DNA from 4 places in the Pseudomonas sp. B22129 genome. Region 1 is predicted to be linked to each of the others. Evidence: riboswitches for the same ligand, from Rfam matches in the RefSeq annotation. Region 1 holds a riboswitch; each other region holds the start of a gene.
The links. A riboswitch is a leader RNA that binds a small molecule or an ion and turns the genes downstream of it on or off. The one in region 1 is predicted to bind cobalamin.

Region 1 (5,330 bases):
ATGCCGAATTGGTGAAGCAGATCACCGGCGGTAAGTAACCTGATCGCTCTAGCCACTTAGAACCCATGTGGGAGCTGGCTTGCCTGCGATAGCGATTTACCAGTCAACCCTGCGGTGGCTGATACACCGCTATCGCAGGCAAGCCAGCTCCCACATTTTTTTGACCGTGTTTACTTCAGGCTCTTTTCCAGCCAGGCCTTGAGGTCCTGTATTTCCGCCTCACTCACGGTATGTGGCATGCCCACATACCCATGAAACTCCGGCTTCAACCCCAGCCCCGTCAACACTTCATTCGCCCGGGTTGCCGACACATACGGCAGCGCCTGATCCAGCGTGCCGTGGCCTATAAAGATCGCCAGCTTGTCCAGCGCCGCCTCCGGCTTGAGCTCGGCCTTGAGCACCGGCAACACGCTGCCACTCAACGCCGCAATCCCGCGTACCGACTCCGGCTGACGCAGCCCGACTTCGTAAGCCATGATCGCGCCCTGGCTGAACCCCACCAGAAATACCCGATCGCGTTGAGTGTGGTACTTGGCAGTGGCCTGGGTCACGAAGGCTTCGATCAGTTTGGCGCTGCGTTGCAGGTCAGCGGTTTCGCCGTCGTAATCGCCATCGCCGGGCTTCCTGGCGAACCAGCGATACCCGTTCGAATCCACCGGCATCGGCGCGCGGGCCGACAGGTAAGTCCAGGTCGACGGCAGTTCGTCCTTGATGCCAAACAGGTCTTCCTCGTTACTGCCAAAGCCGTGCAGGAAAATCACCAGCGGCTGGTTACGCGCCTCACTCTGGGTCTGTTCCAGGTACGTCAGCGGCAAGTCCGTGTGCAAGCTGGAATCGGCATGGACGGCACCGGCTGACAACGCCAGCGCCAGGGCAAGCAGTTTGAGCATGGAAAGCGACCTCAAGGTTTGCGCAACAGGTAAGTGTCCATAATCCAGCCATTTTCCAGGCGTGCCGCCTTGCGCACCCGTTGGATTTCGTCAGCCACTTGCGCCACTTTGCCGCTGATCAGGATTTCATCCGGCGTGCCCAGGTAGGCGCCCCAGTAGATGTCCAGGTCTTGATCGGCCACGGTGCGGTAGGAATCTTCGGCGTCGAGCATCACCACCAGCGTGTCGGCATCACTCGCCTGCCCTGCGGCCAGACGGCGCCCGGTGGTGATCTCGATGGAACGGCCGATGCGGTTCAGCGGCACCTTATGCTGCGCGGCCAGGGCCTGCACACTGGTGATGCCAGGGATCACTTCGAACTCAAACTCAGCGCGGCCGCTGGCAAGAATCGCCTGCAGGATACGAATCGTGCTGTCGTACAACGCCGGGTCGCCCCAGGCCAGGAAAGCGCCTACTTCGCCGTCGATCATTTCCTCGTTGATCATGCGCTCGAAGGTCTGCTGCTTGTCGCGGTTCAGATCCTGCACGGCGGTGGTGTAATCAATGTCACCGCGCACGCGCTCGGGGCAGTCAGCCTCGACGAAGCGGTAGCCGGGCTCGCTGATGTAGGTCTCGCAGATCTCGCGGCGCAGGTCGATCAGCTTGTCTTTACTCTGGCCCTTGTCCATCAGGAAAAACACGTCGGTGCGGTTCAGCGCCTTCACGGCCTGCATCGTGATGTAGTCAGGGTTACCGGCGCCAATGCCGATGATCAGGATGCGTTTCATGGGTTGCTCTCATTGCGGGGCGTGGATTTTGCCATGTTCGCGCGCTCAGGCGTGAGTTTCCAGGCGCAGGCGCCACAGGTTGTTGAAACGCAGTTCGGTGGCAGACAGCGGCTCGACGTCGATCCGGTAGAACATCGAGACAGGAAACTGCATGACGTACAGCATGGCGGCGCGGATCACGAAGGGATGGGTGACGGCGACCACATGGCCAGGCTGGGTTTCCAGCGCCTTCATCCATTGCCCGACACGAACACAGAGCTGATCCACCGATTCGCCACCATGGGGCGCACTGGCGCTGTCGGTCATCCAGGCCATCAGTGAATCGCTTTCCAGCTCACGGATGGCCTGACCTTTCCAGCCACCGAAATCGCCATCTCGCAGCGCCCCATCAATGTCTGCGTCATCACCGAACAAGCCTGCCGTCTGCCGGGTTCTGGCTTCGGGCGCGCACATCAGGCGCCGGTTCTTCTTGTAGCGACCCGCCAGGGACAAGGCCGCGCCCTGCCAGTCCATCAAGACGGATTCGTCATCAGGAAACCGCCCCTGTTTTTGAAGGGGCGTGAGGGCATGGCAAATCAGGGTCAAGCGGGTGGCCAGCATCACAATTCACTCTGTTTCGGCGCGCAGTCAGCGTAGACTCGCCAAGTTGTTTCAACATGTTACAACGAACATGAAACAGGAAGCCGGTTCAAACCCGGCGCGGTCGCGCCACTGTATTCGGCCTCACAGCCGTAAGCCAGACCCTGTTTCAGCCCTCTCGCTATCCATTTCGGGACGCGTCATCCCTGGAGGTTTTCATGGCTAACACCGCTGCAACAAACCCTGATGTCTATGTGCCGACCATCCCCCTGGGCGAAATCCTGCCCTGGGCGATCTTCGGCGGCCTGCTGTTGCTGCTGGCGATCTACTTCGTCGGCGCCGAGCAAGGCGCCACGGCCGTGTTCAAAGGCATGTATGTGCACGAGTTTGTGCACGACGGCCGCCACCTGCTGGGTTTCCCCTGCCATTAATTGATAAGAGAGACATGACATGACAGGGCATTTACTCGTACGCGGGATGCTGGTGGGCTTGCTCGCCGGCGTGTTGGCGTTTGGCTTCGCCAAGACCTTTGGTGAGCCGCAGATCGACAAGGCCATCGCCTTTGAAGACCAGATGGCACAGATGCACGGCGATGCGCCGGAAGAAGAACTGGTGAGCCGCGAGGTGCAAAGCACCTTTGGCCTGTTCACCGGCGTGGTGGTGTACAGCGTATCCCTGGGCGGCATCTTCGCCCTGGTGTTCGCCTACTCCCTGGGCCGCATCGGCAAGGTCGGCCCGCGCGGCCTGGCGGCGCTGCTGGCATTGGCGGCCTTCGTCACCCTCATCGTGGTCCCAGGCCTTAAATACCCGGCCAACCCGCCGTCGGTGGGTGACCCCGAGACCATCGCACAGCGCACCAAACTGTTTTTCCTGATGCTGCTGGTATCGGTGGCCGCCGCCGTGATCGCGATCAACGCCGCACGCAAGCTGATCGCCCGCCGTGGCCTCTGGGCCGGCGCCATCCTTGGCGTGGTGCTGTACCTCGTGATCGTGTCGGTGGCCGGCAGCCTGTTCCCGGTGATCAACGAAGTGCCCGAGCAATTCTCCGCCGTATTGCTGTGGAAATTCCGCGTGGCGTCCCTGGGTATCCAACTGGTGCTGTGGACCACCCTGGGCCTGGTATTCGGTGCTGTGGCCGAACGCAAATTGAGCCAGCCACAGGCAAGGTTCAACTCGTAATGCGTTAGATCCCCGGACGGGCCAGGTACCACACCTGATAGCCCGTCCCGGGATGTGCTGCGTCCAGCGCCGCTGCCGACAAGGTGATCCGTATCAAGCGCCAGGCCTGCACATCCAGCGCCAGGAATACCGCGAACGTGTCGCTGCTATCCGCCAGCTGTTGGTTGCGCACTTTCTCCTCGGCCAGGATCGCAGCCCGATCCGCACCCGGCTCCAGCGGCCATTCTTCCCGATACAAACTCAACGCGTTCTGCGCCGGGCCCCGTTGCACGTCCAGCGGCAGCCAGCTCTCGATGTGCGGGCGGCCAAAGCTGTCGAGCACCTTCTGAAAGCGTGCCCCCAGCAAAAAATCAGCGGCCTGCAACGGGTCGGCCCACAGGTACACCGACGAGTACAGGTTGCCCCCACGCTCCTGGCCGATAAACGCCTTGAACAGCAACCCTTCAGCGTGATCCCACAACGGCCCCAACTGTGCTGCGCGGCGGCGAATCACGCCCATGTCGTAATCGGCAGGCAGGCGGTGTGAATACTGTTTGGCAAACATGGCGAAACTCCCGTGCAAGATGAGATTGCAGCTTGCGCAGGGCCGATGATTTCAACAAGATATCATCCGATATAAGTGCAATAAGGAGTTGAAATGACTGATGCACTCAAACCCCTGGATATCGACACCGTACAGGCCTTCGTGCTGGTGGCTGACTTCACCAGTTTCACCCGCGCGGCCGAAGCCCTCGACACCTCGCAGGCCGCCATCAGCCTCAAGCTCAAACGCCTTGAAGAACGCCTCGGTTATCGCCTGCTGGAGCGCACCCCGCGCCATGTAAGGCTGTCGCCCCGGGGCGAGCAGTTCATCGTCGCCGCTCGCGCGTTGCTCAATGCCCATGAACGCGCCTTGGGTGACATGGGCACTCAAGCACCGAGGCGCTTGGTGATCGGCATCAGCGACCACGTGGCGGGGCCGGACTTGCCGTTGTGGCTCAGCCGATTGGCGGCGTATGACCCAATGGTGATTCTTGAAGTGCGCATCGCTTCCTCGCGCGACCTGGTCGCCGCCTTTGATCGCAACGAACTGGACGCGGTGATCGTGCGCAACGAGGGCGACCGCCAGGACGGTGACGTACTGGCGGTGGAGCGCTTCGGCTGGTTTGCCGCACCGACCTGGCAGCACAGCCCGGGCACTCCACTGCGTATGGCGACCATGGCGGCGCCTTGTGGGGTGCGGCATTTGGCAACGCGGGCGCTGGATGAGGCGAACGTGGATTGGACCGAGGTGTTTGTCGGTGGCGGCGTGATGGCCGTGGGCGCAGCGGTCAGCGCGGGGTTGGGGGTGGCCGCCCTCGCCCATCGGGTAGCGCCGGCGGGGGCTGTGGAGGTCGGCGAACAATTCGGATTGCCGGTTTTGCCGGTCAGTGAGGTGGTGCTGTATAGCCGGATCAGCGATGCGCGTTCGCGGGAAACGTTGCGGGCGTTGAGTGCTACGTTTCGCGGGGTGTTGCAGCGGTAGTGGTTTTTTTGGGGGGGGGTGTACATATCCGTTTTTTCGGTGATGGCTGAGATTGGTTCCGCTCTTACAGCGGGTCACTTTGGAAAGGAGCCGGAATGCCGGCCCAGCCCAAAGTAACCAAAGGGCTCTTGCCCCAACACTCGGCACCTCGCCTAGGCTCGGTGTACCCGTAATCCGACAGGAATTTGGGGCTGCTACGCAGCCCAACGCGGGACAAGCCCGCTCACCACAACAGCCCTATCTGCTCGGGTTTATGCGTAGAGTTAAAGTTGTGTAGATACCTATGCTGCGATGGCATCAACCAGGTGTGCCTGTTGGACCGAGTTGTCTGCATCGCAGGCAGGCCAGCTCCCACAGAAAAGCAGAGCCGGACGCGATTAAAATTGTGGGAGCGGGCTTGCTCGCGAATAC
Region 2 (5,330 bases), 190 kb from region 1:
TACAGCGAAGACTCACTGAAGCTGTCATCCGCCAACACCCGGCCCACTATGATCAACGCCGTGCGCCGAAACCCCTTGGCCGTCACCTTTTCTGCGATATCCGTCAGCGTGCCAGTCGCAAAATCCTGATCCGGCCAGGTCGCCCGGTGCACCACGGCAATCGGGCAATCCGCGCCATAGTGCGGCAGCAACTCGGTAACAATCTTCTCCAAATGGTTGACCCCCAAATGAATTGCCATGGTGGTGCCGTGGCGCGCCAGGCTGTCGAAATCCTCGCCGGGCGGCATGCTGGTTTTATCCGCATAACGGGTCAGGATCACACTTTGGGCGATATCCGGCAGGGTCAGTTCGGTTTCCAACAGTGCGGCGCAGGCCGCTACTGCCGTGACGCCGGGGATGATCTGGAAGGGAATGCCCAGCTCGCGCAGATGGCGGATTTGCTCGCCAATCGCCCCATACAGGCTCGGGTCACCCGAATGCACGCGCGCCACATCCTGGCCCTTGGCGTGGGCGGCCTTGATCAGGTCGATGATCTGCTCCAAGTGCAGTTCGGCGCTGTTGACCACGTGTTGCGCCTGATGGCCTTCCAATACCGCTGCCGGTACCAGCGAGCCGGCATAGATGATCACCGGGCAACTACGGATCAGCCGCTGGCCTTTGACGGTGATCAATTCCGGGTCGCCGGGGCCGGCGCCGATGAAGTAGACGGTCATGGGAATTCCTGTCGAAAAAACGGGCGAGCATGAAAGTGGCTCATGATCGAGCGCGCTGATTATCGGGGTTTAGCCGGCGCACGCCAATGCAAAGGTGGCCTGGGCGGTTTTTTTGCGGGTGATCAGCAGGCGGGAAGGGCCGTTGCAGAGGTGTTCGGCCAGGGCCAGTGCAGCGCTTTCGGCGATGCCGTAGCAGCCGGTGTGGGCGAAAGCTACGTCGGATTTATGGCTCAGGCGAGCTTCGTAGGGAGCGAGTTGCTCGGCGCTGAAACATTCAAAGGGCAGGTTCAGCCGTTGGGCCAGGGCAAGTAGCCCCGGCTCATCCTTTTTGCGATCAATACTGGCCAGGGCGGTGATGTCTTTACATTTGACGCCGCCCTCGGCGAGGGCGGCGTCAAACAGCGCCAGCAGGGTGTGAACGTCACAGCCCTGTTGGCAACCCAGGCCGACGACCAAGATCATGCCGAGTATTGGCCATCGCGGTTACGGCGAAACAGCCAGGCGCTGATCAGGCCCAGGGCCAGCCAGAACGCCACGTTGGTCAGTTGCGAGGCGATTTTGAACTGCGCTTCCAGAGCCTCCGGCGCCAGCATCGAATGCACGTCCGGCTGCGGCGCGCCGATCACATGGGGCACGACCAGAATCGCCACGCCCAACATTTTCAGCAGCCAGTTGCGACCGAATACCAGCAGCGCGATGCCGGCTGCAGTCGATGCGGCGGTGCCGATCCACCAGATCTGACGTTGCGCCAAGTCAGCGGCGGCGGTGCCCGGCAACTCCGGCGGCAGGCCCAGGGTTGGCGCGAGTACGAACGTTGCGTAACCGGCCAGGCCCCACAGCAAGCCCTGAGCGGTGCGGGTCGGCGCGCGCAGCGTGTAGAGGCCGGCCAACATCAGCGCAAACCCCACGGCCACCACCAAATTACCGCCGGTGGTGGACAGCACGCGCTGCCAGCCATCTTCCGGCTCCCAGGCTTCGGCATCGTGAGTGTGCGCAGCCGCACCTTCGGCGTGTTCATGAGCGACTTCGACAGCGGGCGAGGCGTTTTCAAAGGTTTCCGCCTGCAAAATCAGCGGGGCAACCCAGAAGCTCTGCAGCAGGGTCAGCAGCAGGGCGGCCAACAGGCCGGTGAACCCTGCGGTTTGGGCGATACGCTTGATCATGTCGGCAGGTCTCAGTGGCACGGGAACGCGGCGCTGTGGCGGGTATCGTGGGCGGCGTTGTGCACCGCTTCGATGTGCGAGAAACCGGCGAAATACACCAGGCACGCGCCGAGGATCGACGCACCGATGGCGGCGGTCAGGCGTTGGCTCAGGGTGGCGGTGCTGCTGGCGGTGTGCGAGGTGCTGCTGATGATCGACATGGCGCGTCCCTTCGGGGTTTCAGGGTGGCGCAGGCGCATGAAAACCCCGCGAGCCGGGCACGCAGGGTTCGAACAGCGCCCGCCCACCGCGGGTTTGTTATCTGATTTTTCGGGCCGGTCTCCGGGCTTGCGAGGGGGCTCTTGGAAAGAGTCCTGAAAGCATCGCCTTCCCATGCATTCGCACAGTGGCTGTGATACTTCGCTCGCTTACCGTTGCGGGGGCAGCACCGGACTGGTCATATCGCTATAACGCACCGGTTTCCCGTTTCACCCTTTGCAGGGCACCCGAAACAAGGTGTGTAGGAGAGCATGGGGGTGGGAGGGGAGTCAATTCGGATCTGGGTACATATCCGTTACCCAGATAACGGATATACACACCAACCCCATCATTGACCATCCCCCAAGCACTGCGTAGCCTTGTGCCCTCGAGGTTCTTCGGCCCAGGCCGAAGCTAAGAAGGGAACGCGGTCCAAGCCGCGGCTGCCCCCGCAACTGTAAAGGGTTCATCTGACTGCCACGCCACTGCCAAATCGGCGGGAAGGCGCAATCAGCGCCGGTCGCAAGACCTGCAAGCCCCAAGCCAGGAGACCTGCCTCGCAACCGATTTTCCACTTCAACCGGGCGGGGTGATCCGGTGACGAAATCAGCCTCTGCGCACCGCTGCAGGGCTTGTCGTCCCGTATGCCCGCCCCAAAGGGCATCCGATGAAAACACTGGCCAAACTCCCCGTCACCATCGTTACCGGCTTTCTCGGTTCGGGCAAAACCACCTTGCTGCGCCATATGCTCGACAACGCCCAGGGCCGTCGCATTGCGGTGATCGTCAACGAGTTCGGCGAGTTGGGCATTGATGGCGAAATCCTCAAGCAGTGCTCCATCGGCTGCACCGAAGAAGAAGCCAATGGCCGCGTGTACGAGTTGGCCAACGGCTGCCTGTGCTGCACCGTGCAGGAAGAGTTCTTCCCGGTGATGCGCGAACTGGTGGCCCGTCGCGGTGACCTCGACCATATCCTGATCGAAACCTCGGGCCTGGCCCTGCCAAAACCGTTGGTACAAGCCTTTCAGTGGCCGGAAATCCGCAGCGCCTGCACGGTCGATGCGGTGATCACCGTGGTCGACAGCCCCGCTGTGGCTGCCGGCACCTTTGCCGCATTCCCGGACCAGGTTGACGCCCAGCGCAAACTCGACCCGAACCTGGACCATGAATCGCCGCTGCACGAGCTGTTTGCCGACCAACTGGCCAGCGCCGACCTGGTCATCCTCAATAAATCCGATCTGATCAGCCCCGAAGACCTGGCCCGCGTGCGCCTGGAAGTCGCCGAAGAGCTGCCGCCAGCGGTGAAAGTCATCGAAGCCAGCAGCGGTCGCCTGCCGCTGGACGTGCTGATCGGCCTGGGCGCCGGTTCCGAAGAACACATCGACGGCCGCCATAGCCATCACGATCATCACCACGAGGGTGAGGATGATCACGATCACGATGCTTTTGATTCGATTTCCATCGACTTGCCGCAAGCGGATGAAGCCCTGTTGCTCGACGCCCTGACTCAGTTGGTGGTGCAGCACGGCATCCTGCGGGTCAAAGGCTTCGCGGCGATCCCGAACAAGCCGATGCGCTTGCTGATCCAGGGCGTGGGCACGCGTTTCGACAAGCACTTCGACCGTGCCTGGGGCGCTGACGAAGCGCGCATCACGCGCCTGGTGCTGATCGGCCAGGCGCTGGACGCAGCAGGCCTCGAAGCGCAACTGCGCGCTGCCCTCAGCGTTTAACCCATGCACCTGCTCAGGACTCAGCCCGGTGGTTTCGTCTCGGACGATAATATTGCCGACCTTGGCCAAACCCCTGCCGAGTTGGTGATCCTGTGCAGCGGTGATTCCAGCCTGGCACTGCTGGCCGAAGCCGCCCGGCAGTTGCCCGACGACTACCCCAGCTTTCGTTTGGCCAACCCGATGCAGGTGCAGAACCATGCCTCGGTCGACCTGTATGTCGATGAGGTGTTGCGCCACGCCAAGGTCATTCTGATTTCGCTGCATGGCGGCATTGGTTATTGGCGTTACGGCATCGAGCGTTTGGTGGAGTTGGCGGAACGCGGCGTGCAGTTGATTCTGGTGCCGGGGGATGATCGCCCGGACCCGGAACTCAGCAGCCTGAGCACCGTGGGCGTGGAGGTGCGCGACCGTCTGTGGCATTTCTTGCGTCAGGGCGGGATGGGCAATGCCCTGGCGTTCTATCGCTGCCTGGCCAGCGGTTTTTTAGGCCGCGATTACGCCTGGGCTGAGCCGCAAACCCTGCCGCGCACGGCGATTTATCACCCGCACAACGGCAATGCTCGCCTGAATGATTGGCAGGCGGACTGGACCCCGGGGCTTCCTGTCGCGGCGGTGCTGTTCTACCGGTCGCATTTGCAGGCGGCCAATACGGGTTTTATCGACGTGTTCTGCCAGCGCTTGCAGGCAGCAGGCCTTAACCCGCTGCCGATTGCGGTGGCCAGTTTGAAGGAGCCCGGTTGCCTGGCGGTGGTCGAGGATTGGCTGGATGACGTGCAGGCCGCGGTGATTCTGAATACCACCGGCTTCGCCCAATCGAGCCCTGAAGCGCCGCACCTGCGGCCGTTTCGTCGCAATATTGCGGTGATCCAGGCGATTTGTGCCCAAGACAACGAGCCCGGCTGGCAGGCCAGCGAACAAGGCCTTGGCCCGCGCGACCTCGCCATGCATATCGCGCTGCCGGAGCTGGACGGGCGCATCATCAGCCGCCCGATCAGTTTCAAGGACTTGGCCTGGCGCAGCGAGCGCAGCCAGTCAGACGTGGTCTGCTACCGCGCCGCGCCCGAGCGCATGGATTTTGTCGCCGAACTGGCGCGGCGTTGGGTCGAGTTGGCACGGGTGCCGAATGCCGACAAGCGAATTGCGCTCATCCTCGCCAATTACCCGACCCGTGACGGCCGTATCGGCAACGGCGTGGGCCTGGATACGCCGGCGGCGGCGCTGAATATCCTGCGTGCCCTGCAGGCCGAAGGTTATCCGGTGCCGAGTGAATTGCCGGCCAGCGGTACTGCGCTGATCCACGATTTGCTCGGTGGCGTGACCAATGACCTGGACAGCCTCGACCAGCGCCCGTGCCACCAAAGCCTGGCCCTGGACGACTACGAGGCGATGTTCAATCGCTTGCCCGAACCCAACCGTCAGGCCGTGCTGGCGCGTTGGGGCACACCGCAGAGCGACCCGATGTACCGCGATGGCCGCATGATGGTCGCC
Region 3 (5,330 bases), 1.8 Mb from region 1:
GGCCTTGAAAATTTCCAGCTGCACCAAGTCCAAATCATTCTCCAATCGTGAACGTATTGCTTAATATTATTCAGTTTCCAGAAAAGAGATAGCCCCGTACGCTGAACGCAACTTAAATCACTGCGCAGGACGGTGCCATGAACGCGACTACCCACGCTCTCTCGATCAACCCGGCTAATGGCGAAACCGTCGGCAGCTACCCGTACGAAACCGATTCGCAACTGGAGGCCGCCCTCAACCGCGCCACCGCTGCCTTCCGTACCTGGCGCCGCCAACCGGTGAGCCAACGCGCAGAACTGCTGATGGCCCTGGCCGCCGCCCTGCGTGAACAAGCCGAAGACATGGCGCAAATGATCACCCTGGAAATGGGCAAACCCATCGCCCAGGCCCGCGCCGAAATCGAAAAATGTGCGCAACTGAGCGAGTGGTACGCCACTCACGGCCCAGCCATGCTCGCCCCGGAACCGACCCTGGTGGACAACGGCACCGCCCACATCGAATACCGCCCGCTGGGCCCGATCCTCGCCGTCATGCCGTGGAACTTCCCGGTGTGGCAAGTGCTGCGCGGCGCCGTGCCAACCCTGCTCGCCGGCAATACCTACGTGCTCAAACACGCACCGAACGTAATGGGCAGCGCCTACCTGATCCAGCAAGCGTTCCACAAAGCAGGCTTTGCCGAAGGCGTGTTTGAAGTGATCAACGTGACCACTGACGGCGTGTCCAAAGCCATCGCCGACCCACGCATCGCCGCCGTGACCCTGACCGGCAGCGTGCGCGCCGGCATCGCCATCGGCTCTCAGGCCGGCGCCGCGCTGAAAAAATGCGTGCTGGAACTGGGCGGCTCCGATCCGTTCATTGTGCTCAACGACGCCGACCTCGACGCCGCCGTGCAGGCCGCGCTGATCGGCCGTTTCCAGAACAGTGGCCAAGTCTGCGCCGCCGCCAAGCGCTTGATCATCGAAGCCGGCGTGGCCGAAGCCTTCACCGCTAAATTCCTCGAAGCCAGCCGCGCGCTGGTGATGGGCGACCCGACGTCGACAAGCACCTACGTCGGCCCGATGGCACGCTTCGACTTGCGTGACGAACTGCACGGCCAGGTCCAGGCCACCCTGGAAGAAGGCGCGATCTTGCTACTGGGCGGCAACAAAGTGCCAGGCGCGGGCAACTATTACGAGCCGACCGTGCTGGCCGGCGTGACCGACCAGATGACCTCGTTCAAACAGGAACTGTTCGGCCCGGTGGCGTCGATCATCACCGCCCGTGACGCCGACCATGCTGTGGCCTTGGCCAACGACAGCGAGTTCGGCCTGACCGCGAGCATCTTCACCACGGATTCTGCGAAGGCGCGTGATATTGCAAACCAACTGGAAACCGGCGGGATCTTCGTCAACGCGTTCAGCGTGTCGGACCCTCGGGTGGCATTCGGTGGTGTGAAGAAGAGTGGCTTTGGGCGGGAATTGTCGCACTTCGGCGTGCGGGAATTCTGCAATGCGCAGACGGTGTGGCTGGATCGCAAATAACGTCAAACCTGCTCCCGTGGCGAGGGAGCCTGCTCTCTCGCCACGGGGTCAAACGGGCACTTCACTTTTTGACGGGCGCATCCCAGCAATCGGGCTTGCGCGCACACACGTTGTACTGTCGGTCCATCAAGGCCATGCGGTTAAGGTGCGCATCCGTGGCGCCTTTGAATGCCTGCTCGCTGGTGGTCATGTAGTTCACCATGCGGTCGCTCATCCGCGCACTCAGCTGGCGCCGGGTACCGGCATCCACCGCCTGCGGTGTGGTGGCCATGGCCTGCAGCGTCGAATCACTCAAACGGCCCAATTCATCCCGGTAAACCTGCGTGTATTGCTCGCGCGCTGCATCGTGCTGGTGATTCAAGTCGTACTGCATGGCTTCCAGATTTTGTTTGTAGAGCGCCCAGTAGCCCTCCGGCAACACGCCGCCATCCTGTTTACGCAGCCGGGCGATGCGCTCATCGTTATCCACCGCCGGTTTCAACACCGGTTTGAGCGATGAAACCACTACCGGATCCTGCTTGATAATCTGGTCGATCCACCCCGCGCGCGCAGGGCTTGAGGGCAGTGGCTGGCCCAGGGCTTCAAGCTGTACAGGGGCAACCGCCGCAGGCGGCGCAACCGATTGGGCACAGCCCGAAAGCAGCAATACGGCAGACAAATGAGTCAACGCGACAACACGGCGAAAGTGCATAGGCTCTCCATGAGCAAGGGGCATGAACGCGGCAGATGATATCACTGAGCCATCTTTAAGAAACTCCCCTCACTGATCCTAATCGACTACCATACCGCGCCGGTTCCCAAACGGGACTAATAGGGAATTCGAAACGCCGCGCGCGACGTCAATCGAAACTGCCCCCGCAACTGTAGGTGCTGAGCCTGCTCCAAAACGCCACTGAGCTGCGCTCGGGAAGGCCGGAGCGTGGCGACGACGCATCAGTCAGGAGACCTGCCGGCCCAGCGTTATCACTGACCGGCGGGGTGTCCGGGAAGGACGTCCTCGCCTGCCTTACCCGCAGCCTCTGAGGGTGTGTTTCCGAACCGTACCTCTCCCGCTTCACCTACGGTTCTCACGGAGATTGCCCCATGCTGCCACGCGTTACCGTCCTGCTCGCAGGTGTTGGCTTCTGCGCCCTGGCCCAGGCTGCACCCACCCATTACCCGCTGACCGTGCAGAACTGCGGCAGCACGATCACCTTCCAGCAGGCACCGGCGCGCAGCGTGACCATCGGCCAGGCCGCCACTGAAATGCTCTACGCCCTGGGCGTGGCCGATAAAGTGGTCGGCACCTCGTTGTGGTTCAACAGCGTGTTGCCACAGTTCAAGGCGCAGAACGACAAGATCGAGCGCCTGGCCGACAACGAGCCGAGCTTCGAAGCCGTGATCGCCAAACGCCCGCAACTGGTGGCCGCCGAACTGGAATGGGTGGTCGGCCCCCAAGGTGTGGTTGGCACCCGCGAGCAGTTTCACGAACTGAAAATCCCCACCTACCTGCTGCCCTCCGACTGCGAAGGCAAGGACAACCTGGTGGGCGCCGATGGCACCCGTCTTGAGCCGTTCCATATCGAGACGATCTATAAAAGCATCAGCCAGCTCGCCGAAATTTTCGACGTACAAGACCGCGGCCAACAGCTGAACGACGAGCTCAAGGCGCGCCTGGCCAAGTCGGTTGCCACTGCACAAGGCAAAGGCCTCAAGCACGCCAGCGCGCTGGTGTGGTTCTCCAGCTCCGAAATGGCCAGCGACCCGTATGTGGCGGGCCACAAGGGCATTCCCGAATTCATGCTGGAAACCCTAGGCCTGTCCAACGTGGTGCAGTCCGATGAGGAGTGGCCCGCCGTCGGCTGGGAAACCATTGCCAAGGCCAACCCGACCTTCCTGGTGATCGCGCGCATGGACCGGCGCCGCTACCCCGCCGACGACCATGAAAAGAAACTCGCCTTCCTGCGCAGCGACCCGGTGACACGCAATATGGACGCCGTGAAAAACAACCGCATCATCATCCTCGACGCCTTGGCGTTGCAGGCCAGCATCCGCATGTTCGATGGCCTGGAACAACTGGCCGCAGCCATCGACGGATACGACCTGCCCAAATGATGCGCACCCTGCTCGCCCTCGCCTTGCTGCTGGCGGCCGTGCTGGCTGGCGTGGCCATTGGCGAAACCGCCATCTCGCCACAGGTGGTGCTGCAAGTGCTGGCCAACAAACTCTGGGCTGCCGGCTATGTACTCGACCCCATCGACGAAGGCGTGGTGTGGAACTACCGTCTGACGCGCGCCCTGGTGGCCGCCGCGTGCGGGGCCGGGCTGGCGACGTGCGGGGTGATCCTGCAGTCGCTGTTGCGCAACCCGTTGGCGGATCCGTACTTATTGGGCATCAGCGCCGGGGCTTCCACCGGCGCTGTTCTGGTCGCGCTGATCGGCGTCGGCGGCGGTTTGATTTCGTTGTCGGCGGGCGCGTTTGTGGGCGCGATGGCTGCATTTGCTTTGGTTATTCTGCTGGCGCGGGCCAGCGGTTCTGCCAGCGGCACCGGGCAAATCATTCTCGCGGGTATCGCCGGTTCGCAGCTGTTCAACGCGCTCACCGCGTTCCTCATCACCAAGTCCGCCAGTTCCGAACAGGCGCGCGGCATCATGTTCTGGCTGCTGGGCAACCTCAGCGGCGTGCGCTGGCCGTCGGTGTGGCTGGCAGTGCCGGTGGCGGTCGCAGGCTTGGCCGTGTGCCTGTGGCACCGTCGCGCGCTGGATGCGTTCACTTTCGGCACTGATTCGGCGGCCTCCCTGGGCATCCCGGTGCGCCGCGTACAGCTGGTATTGGTGGGCTGCGCAGCGCTGGTGACGGCGGTGATGGTGTCGATTGTTGGCTCTATCGGCTTTGTCGGATTGGTGATTCCCCACGCCGCGCGCCTGCTGCTCGGTACCGGGCATTCACGCTTGCTGCCGGCCAGCGCATTGGGTGGCGCGCTGTTTCTGATTGCGGCCGATGTGCTGTCCCGCACGTTGATCAAGGGCCAGGTGATTCCGGTTGGCGTGGTCACCGCTCTGGTGGGCGCCCCAGTGTTTGCGCTGATCCTGATCGGCCGGAGGAATGCGCGATGAGCGTGCTCAGTTGCAGCGGGCTGGGCTTCAAGGTGCGTGAGGCCGAGTTGCTGCGCGATATCCACCTGGAAGTGAAAACCGGCGAAACACTGGGGATTGTCGGGCCAAACGGCTCCGGCAAATCCACCCTGCTCAAACTGCTCGCTGGCTTGCGTACACCGGCGTCCGGTGAAGTGCTGCTGGGCGGGCAGCGCCTGGGAAATTTGTCCCGTCGCGCCATCGCGCAACAACTGGCCGTGGTGGAGCAACAGGCCGACACTGACGACGCCATTCGCGTGTTCGACGCCGTGGCGTTGGGCCGCACGCCGTGGCTGTCGGCGCTGAGCCCGTGGTCCGCCGAAGACGACGCCATCGTGCATCAAGCCTTGCACGATGTAGACGCCACCCACCTGAGCCAGCGGGCCTGGCGCAGCCTCTCCGGCGGCGAACGCCAACGCGTACACATCGCCCGCGCCTTGGCGCAACGGCCGCAGATTTTGCTGCTGGATGAGCCGACCAATCACCTGGACATTCAGCATCAGCTGGGGATTTTGAAAGGCGTGCAAGCGCTGCCGGTGACCACCTTGATTGCCCTGCATGACCTGAATCAGGCGCTGACGTGTGATCGGCTGGCCGTGCTGGATCACGGGCGGTTAGTGGCGCTGGGTAAACCGCTGGAGGTGCTGACCCCAGAGCGCTTGCGCAACACGTTTGGCGTGCAGGCGCATTACCTGAC
Region 4 (5,330 bases), 2.2 Mb from region 1:
GCGCCCGGCGAAATTGCCGAACGCCACCAGCGGATGCCAGCGCCTGGGCTCGCCCAGCAGCGCATCCAGCGCCACTGCCGCGACACACAGCAAGGCCACACTCATTGACTCACTCCCCACGCATTCTCATACAACATGTCCCCCAACGGCCGGGGCTCAACCCAGCCTTCGAGCTGCAACATCGGTGCCGGGTAGAACTCGGCTACCGGGCCCAGGCACAGCACCGCCAAGGGTTTTGCACCGGGCGGCAGGCCCAGCAGGTCGGCCAGCGCCTGGGGCTCGAACAGCGACACCCAGCCCATGCCAAGCCCTTCAACCCGCGCCGCCAGCCACAGATTCTGGATCGCGCAGGACAACGACGCCATGTCCATTTCCGGCAAGGTGCGCCGGCCAAAAATGTGGCGCTCGCGGTCATCCATCAACGCCGCCACCAGCACTTCGGCGCAATCGTGGATGCCTTCGACCTTGAGCTTCATGAATTCGTCGGAACGCTCGCCCAGGGCCTCGGCAGTGCGGATGCGTTCTTCTTCCACCAACTGTTGAATCTGCCCACGCAGTGGCCGGTCGCTGATGCGGATAAAACGCCACGGCTGCATCAAGCCGACACTGGGTGCCTGGTGCGCGGCATTGAGCAAACGGTGCAGCAATTCGGGGGCGACGGTGCCGCCGGTGAAATGACGCATGTCGCGGCGTTCGGCGATGGCGCGGTAGACGGCCTGGCGGTCGGCCTCGGGGAAGGCGTTGTCAGTCATGGCCTCTTCGCGGGCAAGCCCGCTCCCACAGTTGACCGAGTTGAAACACCCTCCAGTGTGGAAGCTGGCTTGCCTGCGATGGCGGCCTCCCGGTCTGGCGCGAACAATGCAGCCACCGCCGCCGGATTCGACGGAAAATAAAAGTGCACGTAAGACGCGGTCATCCGCCCCTGCCGGTAAACCGCCTCGGCGCCGCGCCCGCCATTGGGGCTCAGGCCACGGGCAATCGGCTGCCACTCGGTGCTGGTCAGGGAATGATGATAGGTGTGGCCACGCAGCACGCCTTCCGGCAGCTCGACACTTTGCAGGGCCAGGGCAGCGAGTTTTTTCTGCATCACCGCATCGCCCTGCAGCAACCCCACCAGCTCGGCACGGGTGCCGTCGACATCGGTGAGCGAATCCAGCAGATAGAGCATGCCGCCACATTCGGCGAGCAGAGGTTTACCGGCCGCGTGGTGGGCGCGGATGGCGTCAAGCATCGGCGTGTTGTGCGACAGCGCCTTGTGGTGCAGTTCCGGATAACCACCGGGCAAATACAGGCTGTCGGCGTCAGTCAATTCGCGGTCATGGATGGGCGAGAAGAAATGCAACTCGGCGCCCATCGCCCTTAAAAGGTCGAGGCTGGCGCCATAGGTGAAGGCGAAGGCTTCGTCGCGTGCCACCGCGATGCGCACGCCTTTGAGCAAGGGTTCAGCCTCGATCACGTTTGGCGCGGCAAACGTCACCGGCGGCGGCAAGGCGGCTTCACAACTGCTGCCCAAGGCTTGGGCGGCGGCGTCCAGACGCGCATCGAGGTCATTCAGTTCACTGGCTTGCACCAGGCCGAGATGGCGGCTGGGCAGTTCGATGCCGGTTTCACGGGACAGCGCGCCGTACCAGCGCAGGCCTTCGGTGAGGCTGCCTTCCAACAGTTGCGCATGACGCAGGGTGCCGACGCGGTTGGCCAGCACACCGGCAAATGGCAGGTCCGGCTGATAGCGCGCAAGGCCCAAGGCCAGCGCGCCGAATGTCTGAGCCATGGCGGTGCCGTCAATAACACCCAGCACCGGCACGCCGAAATGCCGCGCGAGGTCTGCGCTGGACGGGGTACCGTCGAACAGGCCCATCACGCCTTCGATCAGAATCAGGTCCGCCTCGCCCGCCGCTTCCCACAGCAGGCGACGACTTTCCTGCTCGCCCACCATCCACATGTCCAATTGATACACCGGCGCTCCGCTGGCGCGCTCGTGGATCATCGGGTCGAGAAAATCCGGCCCGCATTTGAACACACGCACCTTGCGCCCCAGGTTGCGGTGCAAACGGGCGAGCGCGGCGGTGACGGTGGTTTTGCCCTGGCCGGACGCCGGTGCGGCGATCAGTACGGCCGGGCAATGACGGGGCTGATTCAAAGTTCGACGCCCTTCTGTGCCTTGATACCGGCCTGGAACGCGTGCTTGAGCATGCCCATTTCGGTGACAGTGTCGCCCATTTCGATCAGCTCGGGCTTGGCGCCACGGCCGGTGACCACCACGTGCTGCATCGGCGGGCGGGCTTGCAGGTCGCTCAGTACCTGATCGAGGTCGAGATAGCCGTGCTTGAGGGCGATGTTCAATTCATCCAGCACGACCAGGCCGATTGCCGGGTCTTGCAGCAGTTCGCGGGAAACCGCCCAGGCGGCTTCGGCAGCGGCGATGTCGCGCTGGCGGTCCTGGGTTTCCCAGGTGAAGCCTTCGCCCATCACGTGAAAACGTACCTGTTCGGGGAAGCGGCGGAAAAACAGCTCTTCGCCTGTGCTGTTGCGCCCCTTGATGAATTGCACCACGCCGCACTGCATGCCGTGCCCCATGGCACGGGCGAGCATGCCAAACGCCGAGCTGCTCTTGCCTTTGCCGTTGCCCGTCAGCACCAGCAGCAATCCGCACTCGTTGGGGGAATTGGCGATGCGCTCGTCGATCACGGCTTTTTTACGCAGCATGCGCGCCAGGTGGCGTTCGTCGCGGTCGGGGGAATCAGTCATGGCAGCGCTCCGTTGGGGCTGGACAAAAAAACGGCGGGCAGGAAAAAGACAAAACAGACAGCCAAGCATCGCCCACCGTGATGCTGTTGGATGACCCAGGCCGGTCTCCGGACTCATGAGTGGCGCGCTCCTGCGCGAAGGCGACCGACGATGCGCCTTCCCATATCGCGCGCGATACAGTGGCAAAAAGCACCGTTTTCACTCATTTACCGTTGCGGGGGCAGCGCCGGAATTGCGGCAGCACTGTGTACAAGTGCGCTCACTCACCGGCTTCCCTGTTTCACTCTGTCGACCCTCGGGCCACGGAGCACCTGGAACAAGCCGCGAAGGTTAGTGGGTTGGGGGTGGAGCGTCAATTAAAGCTGGCCTTGCACTTGAACCATCGCACGGCCGTACTCCTCTACCCTTACAGGTATTCAGGAGAAAACCATGCATAAAACAAGACTTGCCTTACTGATCATGGTCGCAGGCACCCTCGCCGCCTGCGGAGAAAGCTCTACCCTGCAGGTATCCGACGGCACCGGGCCTTCGCCCAAGCTGCCGGAACCGAACAAAACCTTGATCCCCACCGTAAATATCGCACCGGCGATCGGCTGGCCGGACGGCGCGAAGCCGACCCCGGCGGCGGGCACTCAGGTGGCCGCATTCGCCGAAGGGCTGGACCACCCGCGCTGGCTGTATGTGCTACCCAATGGCGATGTGCTGGTGGCCGAAACCAACGCGCCGCCCAAACCGGATGACGCCAAGGGCATTCGCGGCTGGGTGATGGAGAAAGTCATGGGCCGCGCCGGGGCGGGCGTGCCGAGCCCGAACCGCATCACGCTGCTGCGCGATGCCGACCACGATGGCGTCGCCGAGACGCGCACGGTGTTCCTGCAAAACCTGAACTCGCCCTTCGGCATGACCCTGGTCGGCAATGATCTGTACGTGGCCGACTCGGACAAGCTGCTGCGCTTCCCCTATACGCCCGGCGAAACCGCAATCAAGGCAGCGGGGACCACGGTCGTCGACCTGCCGGGCGGCAGCATCAACCACCACTGGACCAAGAATGTGGTGGCCAGCAAGGACGGTAGCAAGCTGTATGTGAGTGTCGGCTCCAACAGCAACGTTGGCGAAAATGGCTTGGCGGCGGAAGAAGGTCGGGCGGCGATTTGGGAAGTGGACCGCGCTACGGGCCAGCACCGTATTTTTGCTTCAGGCCTGCGCAACCCCAACGGTATGGCGTGGGAGCCGCAAAGCGGCAAACTGTGGACAGCGGTGAATGAGCGCGACGAGATCGGCAGCGACCTGGTGCCGGACTACATTACCTCGGTCAAGGATGGTGCGTTTTATGGCTGGCCGTTCAGTTATTACGGACAGCATGTGGATGTGCGCGTCTCACCGCAGAACCTCGATCTGGTCGCCAAGGCGATCGCACCGGACTATGCCGTGGGCCCGCACACCGCCTCGCTGGGCCTGACCTTCGCCGAGGGCAACACACTCCCGGCGCAGTTCAGCCATGGCGCGTTTATCGGCCAGCATGGCTCGTGGAACCGCAAACCGCACAGTGGCTACAAGGTGATCTTCGTGCCGTTTGAGGGCGGCCAGCCTAAAGGGCAGCCGATGGATGTGCTGACCGGGTTCCTCGACAAGGACGAGAGAGCCATGGGCCGGCCGGTAGGCGTGGTGATTGATCAGCAGGGGGACTTGCTGGTGGCCGATGATGTAGGGAACAAGGTGTGGCGGGTGTCGGCGGTTAAGTAACCTGTTTCGAGAACACCACAAAACCAATGTGGGAGCGGGCTTGCTCGCGAAAGCGGTGGATCAGTCGATACCTCCGTTGACTGACGCTCCGCCTTCGCGAGCAAGCCCGCTCCCACATTGGGATCTTCATTAGCCTTATGGATTGCGCGCCAGATGCTCAGCCGGCAACACCCGCTTGGCACTCAGGTAGGCATTCTGCCAATAGGCCTTGGACAAGGTGTCCAGCTTCACGGTACCGCCGGTTTGCGGCGCATGCACAAAGCGGCCTTCGCCGACGTAGATCCCGGCGTGGCTCACCTGCGAACCGCCACCAGTGGCGAAGAACAGCAAGTCACCTGTCTGCAGGTTCTGCTCACTGACATCCTGTGCGCGCATCACGATCAGCTCACGGGTGGTACGTGGCAGGGAAATTCCGGCGGCATCGCGAAACACAAAGCCGATCAGGCCGCTGCAATCAAACCCGGAGTCCGGCGTGTTGCCGCCCCATCGGTAAGGCGTGCCGACCAGCCCCAGCGCGCGAAAGAGCACGTCTTCGGCAGCAGGCGAGAAACTTTGGGTGGAATAGTTGAACACCGGCTTGGGCTTCACGGCTACGGGAGCCGGCGGCGGTGGACGGCTTGCGCAGGCGCTGAGAAGCGCGGCGCAAACGAGAAGAATAAGGCGGGCCGAGGTCGACATGTGCAGAACAATCCTGGTCTGGATGCGGCTTTCGCTGCCGAACGCTGAAAACCAGAACGCGCAAGCAAAGCTCGCGCGAACGGATTCCAACAATATCCAGGGATTCTAGCGCTTACACGTCAAACTTCAAGTATCACTTTAACTTTACTTGCTGGCGGTAA

Region 2: linked by a shared signal. The riboswitch ahead of cobW (cobalamin biosynthesis protein CobW) and the one ahead of AB4P94_RS24595 (CbtB domain-containing protein) in region 1 are both predicted to bind cobalamin.
Region 3: linked by a shared signal. The riboswitch ahead of AB4P94_RS16720 (ABC transporter substrate-binding protein) and the one ahead of AB4P94_RS24595 (CbtB domain-containing protein) in region 1 are both predicted to bind cobalamin.
Region 4: linked by a shared signal. The riboswitch ahead of cobO (cob(I)yrinic acid a,c-diamide adenosyltransferase) and the one ahead of AB4P94_RS24595 (CbtB domain-containing protein) in region 1 are both predicted to bind cobalamin.

The regions. Positions count from the first base shown of each region.
Region 1 covers NZ_CP162592.1:5,406,396-5,411,725, forward strand. The annotation lists gene AB4P94_RS24575 (hypothetical protein) at 1-38, shown strand, start outside; gene AB4P94_RS24580 (alpha/beta hydrolase) at 171-890, opposite strand; gene cobF (precorrin-6A synthase (deacetylating)) at 902-1,657, opposite strand; gene AB4P94_RS24590 (histidine phosphatase family protein) at 1,703-2,257, opposite strand; cobalamin riboswitch at 2,293-2,423, shown strand; gene AB4P94_RS24595 (CbtB domain-containing protein) at 2,455-2,667, shown strand; gene AB4P94_RS24600 (CbtA family protein) at 2,687-3,415, shown strand; gene AB4P94_RS24605 (DUF4865 family protein) at 3,420-3,959, opposite strand; gene AB4P94_RS24610 (LysR family transcriptional regulator) at 4,053-4,919, shown strand.
Region 2 covers NZ_CP162592.1:5,216,927-5,222,256, reverse strand. The annotation lists gene cobM (precorrin-4 C(11)-methyltransferase) at 1-713, opposite strand, end outside; gene AB4P94_RS23920 (cobalamin biosynthesis protein) at 783-1,175, opposite strand; gene AB4P94_RS23915 (CbtA family protein) at 1,172-1,876, opposite strand; gene AB4P94_RS23910 (CbtB-domain containing protein) at 1,888-2,076, opposite strand; cobalamin riboswitch at 2,171-2,380, opposite strand; cobalamin riboswitch at 2,488-2,688, shown strand; gene cobW (cobalamin biosynthesis protein CobW) at 2,781-3,842, shown strand; gene cobN (cobaltochelatase subunit CobN) at 3,846-5,330, shown strand, end outside.
Region 3 covers NZ_CP162592.1:3,614,520-3,619,849, reverse strand. The annotation lists gene AB4P94_RS16735 (LysR family transcriptional regulator) at 1-33, opposite strand, end outside; gene AB4P94_RS16730 (aldehyde dehydrogenase family protein) at 138-1,520, shown strand; gene AB4P94_RS16725 (hypothetical protein) at 1,582-2,211, opposite strand; cobalamin riboswitch at 2,295-2,489, shown strand; gene AB4P94_RS16720 (ABC transporter substrate-binding protein) at 2,604-3,614, shown strand; gene AB4P94_RS16715 (FecCD family ABC transporter permease) at 3,611-4,615, shown strand; gene AB4P94_RS16710 (ABC transporter ATP-binding protein) at 4,612-5,330, shown strand, end outside.
Region 4 covers NZ_CP162592.1:3,253,449-3,258,778, reverse strand. The annotation lists gene cbiB (adenosylcobinamide-phosphate synthase CbiB) at 1-105, opposite strand, end outside; gene bluB (5,6-dimethylbenzimidazole synthase) at 102-752, opposite strand; gene AB4P94_RS14980 (cobyrinate a,c-diamide synthase) at 749-2,140, opposite strand; gene cobO (cob(I)yrinic acid a,c-diamide adenosyltransferase) at 2,137-2,748, opposite strand; cobalamin riboswitch at 2,829-3,078, opposite strand; gene AB4P94_RS14970 (PQQ-dependent sugar dehydrogenase) at 3,178-4,491, shown strand; gene AB4P94_RS14965 (C40 family peptidase) at 4,627-5,169, opposite strand; gene AB4P94_RS14960 (C40 family peptidase) at 5,314-5,330, opposite strand, start outside.